2 regions of the Bacillus sp. UNC322MFChir4.1 genome follow, and region 1 is predicted to be linked to the other one. Evidence: predicted binding sites of a transcription regulator. Region 1 holds the regulator's gene; the other holds the start of a gene.
The links. Region 1 encodes Rex, which represses fermentation and respiration genes when NADH is low (regulators of the CRP and FNR family bind a similar motif). Its sites were predicted from a motif close to TTGTGAAATATTTCACAA; they were not measured.
Positions count from the first base shown of each region.

Region 2: a site for Rex is predicted at 1,388-1,405, ahead of BR72_RS12180 (lactate permease LctP family transporter). Genes of this name have one in related genera too.

Region 1 covers NZ_JQKQ01000052.1:4,274-7,464, reverse strand. Annotated here, with positions in the region: gene BR72_RS16385 (CPBP family intramembrane glutamic endopeptidase) at 132-860, shown strand; gene BR72_RS16380 (YdiK family protein) at 863-1,060, shown strand; gene BR72_RS16375 (redox-sensing transcriptional repressor Rex) at 1,087-1,716, opposite strand; gene BR72_RS16370 (ABC-F family ATP-binding cassette domain-containing protein) at 1,900-3,191, shown strand, end outside.
Region 2 covers NZ_JQKQ01000029.1:7,727-10,917, forward strand. Annotated here, with positions in the region: gene BR72_RS12180 (lactate permease LctP family transporter) at 1-1,341, opposite strand, end outside; gene BR72_RS12185 (ArsR/SmtB family transcription factor) at 2,019-2,306, shown strand; gene BR72_RS12190 (acid-soluble spore protein H) at 2,466-2,645, shown strand; gene BR72_RS12195 (peptide MFS transporter) at 2,678-3,191, opposite strand, start outside.

The DNA of each region.
Region 1 (3,191 bases):
CATATGATAGAGATTCCATCTTTTTTTCATCTTCACCTATGTTACAATAAGAAAGATGCCATAAGTTGTTTTCTCTATGGATAGAGCATTTTCCTTTTTCTTTACAAAAAATCCAAAAAGGAGTTATGGAATTGAAGAGACAATATTGGTGGGTTATTGTTACATATATTTTGATGCAATTATCAGGTATAGTTGGAGGATTGATTCTTCTAAAAAGCGGAGTATACAATAATGGGCACCGGACCCTTGATGAAAAAATCCAACTAGCTACTGCACATTGGGGGCTGATAAGCTTCTTTATCGCTCTTATTATCATCCTTGTGTTACTACGTAATGATACAGAATCTGAAAAATGGAATCGCGGAAAAACAAATCTCCCCGCTACGATAGGGTGGATTATTTTAGGAGTTTTCCTTGCCTTATTTGCCCAGGTCATTGCTGGCACAATTGAAACACAAGTTTTTAAAATTAAAGCGGAATCTGAAAATACACAAAACATTATCGGCATTATAAGAGCTGTGCCATTATTTATGATTGTTTCATCTATATTTGCCCCTATTCTTGAGGAGATTGTATTTAGAAAAATTCTATTTGGCACACTATATAAACGATATAACTTCTTTATCGCAGCAATCATAAGTTCGCTTATATTTGCTATCATTCATTTTGACCCTACACATTTATTAGTGTATATTTCCATGGGGCTTGTTTTTTCATTTTTATACGTACAAACAAAACGAATTATTGTACCAATTATGGCTCATGTTATGATGAATACAAATGTTATGTTAATTACATTCGTACTTCGTCCCTATCTAGAAAAAGCTGAAAAACTGCAAGGATTCATCGGAGGATTTTAAACATGCGAAATTCACCATTTGTTATGGCAACTTTGTATTTTCTTCTAGGGTGTATTTTTACATACTTAGCAATTACAAGTGTAAAAGATACAATTTGGAACTTTTACACAATACTACTTGCTATAATGGCAACAATTGATTTTAATTTTGCACTTCGCATTCTTTTTTCTAAAGCGAAAAAAGATAGTAAGAAGAAATAATAAAAACGCAGGAATTTCCTGCGTTTTTATTGTGGATAATTTTTTAAAAAGTACACGAGCGTTTGTAATTCTACTGCTAAATCAATATGATGAATTCGAATATGTTCTGATAAATTTAACCTAGCAGGTGTAAAGTTTAAAACACCTTGTATGCTCGTATGCGATAAGCGATCTGCTACAGCTTGCGCAACAGAAGCAGGCACTGTTAATATTGCCACTTTTATATCACCGGATAGTCTCTCTTCTAATTCATCCAGATGATATACTGGAATCCCGCCGATTTCTTTTCCAACTTTCTCTTCATCAACGTCAAACGCCATCTCAATTTTTGTATTATTATTTTTCGTAAAATTGTAATGTAAGAAAGCTGTACCTAAATTACCTACCCCTATTAACGCTACGCGTGTTACATCGTCTTGATCAAGTGTTTCGCGGAAAAACGACAATAAATAATTTACATTATAGCCATATCCCTTTTTCCCTAATGCTCCAAAATATGAAAAGTCTCTTCGAATTGTCGCTGAATCCACCTTCACTGCTTCGCTTAATTCTGCTGATGATACGCGTTGCTTACCAGATAACGATAGGTTTTGGATAAATCGATAGTATAGAGGCAATCTTTTGGCAGTTGCCTGCGGAATTTTAGGCTGCTCCATGCAACCCCCTCCTCTCTTCCTATCTGTTCAAGTGATTGAAACATGTACGGAAGTTTAGCATTGATAGTTTTCCTTGTATAATAGAGAGAGAATTTCTCTATTTATGTTCAACTATACACTATTTTTAGTATGATTGAGAAATATAATCATGGCAAAGTTAAGAAAATATTTGAGGTGAAAACATTGATTTTACTACAAGTGAATAATCTTTCCAAGCTATTCGCGGCTGAAGTGATTCTTTCAAACATTAAGTTAGAAGTACAGACGCGTGATCGCATTGCACTTGTCGGGCGTAATGGCGCTGGAAAGTCTACATTATTAAAAATTATTGCCGGAGAATTATCCCATGACGGCGGCGAAATTATAAAGCCGAAAGATGTATCTATCGGTTACTTAGCACAGCATACCGGTCTTGAAACATCGTTAACGATTTGGGATGAAATGCTAACGGTATTTCTTCACTTACAACGTATGGAGAAAGAACTCCGCAGACTAGAGCAAGAAATGGGAAAAGAAGAAAATTTCACAAATGGAACCATTTATGAAAAATTGTTAGCAGAATATGATCGCCTACAATTAAATTATAAAAATGAAGGTGGCTATCAATACGAAGCTGATATTCGCTCTGTTTTAAGCGGGCTTGGTTTTCCTCCTGAAACACACAAAACAACAATCTCAACACTAAGCGGTGGACAAAAAACTCGCTTAGCCCTTGGTAAGCTATTATTGACGAAACCAGATTTGCTTATTCTCGATGAGCCAACCAACCATTTAGACATCGAGACATTAACGTGGCTTGAGCAATATTTACAAGGTTATCCTGGTGCTATTTTAATCGTTTCACACGATCGGTACTTTCTAGACAGACTTGTCACGCAGGTCTATGAGATTTCCAATAAACAAAGTCGAAAGTACACAGGAAACTACAGTAGATACTTAGATCTTAAAGCGTCCCTATATGAACAAGAGATGAAACGTTATGAGAAGCAACAAGAAGAAGTAACAAAATTACAAGAATTTGTCCAAAAAAATATCACTCGTGCTTCCACAACAAAACGGGCGCAAAGTCGCCGAAAACAATTAGATCGTATGGAACTTCTGGACAAACCAATCGGCGATACAAAATCCGCTTCTTTCCACTTTGATATCGATAAACAAAGTGGTAATGATGTATTACAAGTAAGCGATGTGACAATTGGCTATGAGAATGAGCCCATTATTCAAAACATTCGTTTCCGATTAACGCGAGGTGATAGTGTTGCGCTCGTCGGTCCAAATGGAATTGGAAAATCCACCTTATTAAAATCTCTTGTGGATAAACTTCGTCCTTTAAACGGTACTATTTCGTTTGGTTCTAACGTTTCTATCGGATATTATGACCAAGAACAAGCAAACTTAACATCATCAAAACGTGTATTGGATGAACTTTGGGATGATTACCCGCTACAACCAGAAAAAGAAATTCGCACAGTACT
Region 2 (3,191 bases), on a different contig from region 1:
TACGCCGATCCAACCTAAGATTGGAGACAGAATTGGGAATGCATCTCCAGTAGATGATAAAGCTAATCCAAGAGTTGAAGACATACCAGAATAGTTTGTTACATATGCTAATGCAATTACACTACAGATTGTATAAATTGGTGTTTTTAACTCTTTTAATGTTTCAATAGCTAATTCTTTTATTAACTTACCGTTTACACGGAATACAAGTAAAGATACGATAATTGCAAGTACAATTGCAGTAGTTGTTGATGAGAATACATCTAATTTAAAGACTGCTGGAAATGGTGTATTTGCTTTAACGATTGGCGCTGTTTTCATTACGTGATTGTGCAGGCCAGGTACTTGAAGATTCCATACTAAGTTACTTAATGCACCATTTGGAGCGAATAAAGCTTTGATTGCTTTTAAGTTAAAAATTGTTACAAATGCAGTTAAGAATACAAATGGTGACCAAGCGTATAAAATTTGTTTCATAGTATAACTATGTTTTTCTTGTTTATTTGGTTTATCTTGTGCTGAAGATTTTGGTTGCCACACACGTAAGAATAATGCTAATGCAATCATGCTAACTACAGCTGCGAAAATATCAGTAAGTTCTGCACCAAGGAAATATGTTACAACGAACTGAGTAAGAGCGAAAGAACCGCCGCTTACAAGAATACCTTGCCAAGTTTCTTTAATTCCTTTGAAACCATCAACGATTGCAACAAGTAAGAATGGTAAGATGAAACTAATAAATGGTAAAATTCCAACTGCATGACGGCCAACAGTTAATGCGTCAAGTTGTGTTAATTGAGCGGGTACTGTAACTGGAATACCCATTGCACCCATCGCACCGCCGGCAATGTTAGCAACTAAGCAGATACCTGCTGCTTTTAATGGATCAAATCCCATACCTACAAGCAGTGCTGCTGTAATAGCAACTGGTACACCAAAACCTGCTGCACCTTCTAAGAAAGCTCCGAAAGAATAAGCAATCAATAATACTTGAAGACGAGGATCGCTTGTAATGCTAGAAATACTATCACGAATGACGTTAAATTGTTCAGTTTTTACAGTTAGTTTGTAAAGGAAAATTGCTGCGATAACAATTGTACAAATTGGGTAAAATCCAGCTACTACACCAAATGCAGCGGAGGATACCGCCATAGTTGCTGGCATTTTATAGACAAATATAGAAAGAATGATAGCTAAAATCACACTATAAAATCCAGATATGTATCCTTTCATCTTAAAGACTGTTAAGCATAGTACAAAAAATAAAATTGGAATTGCGGCTACAAGTGCTGATAGCCAAATATTGTGTAAGGGGTCATAAACTTGTGTCCATGTATTCATAATTGCGACATCTCCTATATATAATATGTGAATTTATTCACATTTAATGTGAAATGTTTCACAAATAAATTACATGTTTAGTATATCCTCGTTAAACACTATTGTCAATGTGAAAATAGTATTATTGTTTCGTAGAATCCGTAATTGTAAAAGTTCCGCAGAAATAAAGGGGGGATATATAGTAAAGAGTATGATGTTGTTTATCCCGCATTAACGGGCAGTAATACTCCCGCCTCAAAATTCAGCAAAAGCAAAGAAGTTAGGTGGGAGATAAACTGCCCGTAAAAGCCCGATTGGTTCAACTAATAATCAGTGGGGGATGAAGAAAACCCCCACTGATTAAAGTTTCACTTTATAAATCCTTGTATCATTTTTAGCTCGCTACTATAAATTTTTGGGATTTGAATAATTAATCATAAACATTATTATGGATACAAAAAAAATATAACAAAAATGTTGAGAAATTTATTTTCGAAAGGAAGGAATTCCCTAGCAGATACTTTGCTTTTTTTCTAAGCAGTATAGTATAATGTTCAAATATCCAAAGAGAGTTTTCTCTCTATAATAAAGGAGGAATGTGGTTTTTATTATAGGAAGTAATTGAATATAGAATGGGATAACGAAATAGAAATATAAAAAATAAATATGTATAAATATAAAAAAAATGAGGGGAAAATATGTGTCAAAATCAATTCGATTGTCGTATTTCAGAAGATGATGTACAAATGTTACGAGCACTAGCTCATCCGCTTCGTCTTCGTCTTGTAATGGAGCTGATGCAGCGTGGAATTTGTAATGTAACACAATTGCAGGAAGTATTAGAAATTCCGCAATCTACAGTATCGCAACATTTAACAAAATTAAAACAAAATAAAGTTGTACGTTTTGAAAGACGTGGCTTAGAAGTATATTATGAAGTAAACAATGAGAAAGTAAACGGGATTTTAAAAACGTTATTTTCTTAAAATTAAAATATTGTGAAAAAAATGGGTGTGTATGTATACATACCTATTTTTTTATCTTCAAATTGTGGAGAAATAAAGAGAAGAGGTTACATGGGATAAAATTCATCCAGACACGGCAATATAAAAAAGAATGTAATAAACAATAAGGAGGGAACAATGATGGATATAAAACGAGTAAAACAAATTTTATCATCATCAAGTAGAATTGACGTTACATATCAAGGTGTGCCTGTTTGGATCGAAAGCTGTGATGAGACAAGTAGGATTGCTAATGTACACGATATAAAAACACCAGATGAAACAGTTCAAGTAGATATCACTGCATTAGAGGAGCATTAAAAAAAGCGGAGAAATTTCTCCGCTTTTTTTCTTTATTCCATCATATGTGCAATTTTTTTAGAGAACATAAGAAGTACTACGCCTAATACAATAACGATAATACCGATGCTTGCAAATACTTCTAAGTAACCTAAAGATTGTGTGAAGGAAGCTAGTGCCCCAGCTAGGTAGTTTGCCATACCAGAACCTGCTAACCATACTCCCATTAATAGAGATGCTAATTTTACAGGAGCAATTGCACTTACCATTGATAGACCGATTGGTGATAAGAATAACTCACCAATTGTATGGAATAAATATGTGAAGACGATGAATAATAAATTCGCTTTCGTAGCAATATGTGCTTCATCGCTTCCAGTTTTCAGAACAGCTAATGTTAAAACAAGATAACCAATTCCTAGTAAAATCATACCAAGTGCCATTTTTGTTGGAACTTTTAAGTCGCCATTTTTTGTTTTAGATAATTTCATCCATAACATTGACACAAATGGTGCTAATATTACGATAAATGCTGGGTTAACGGATTGGAACCAAGATGTTGGAATT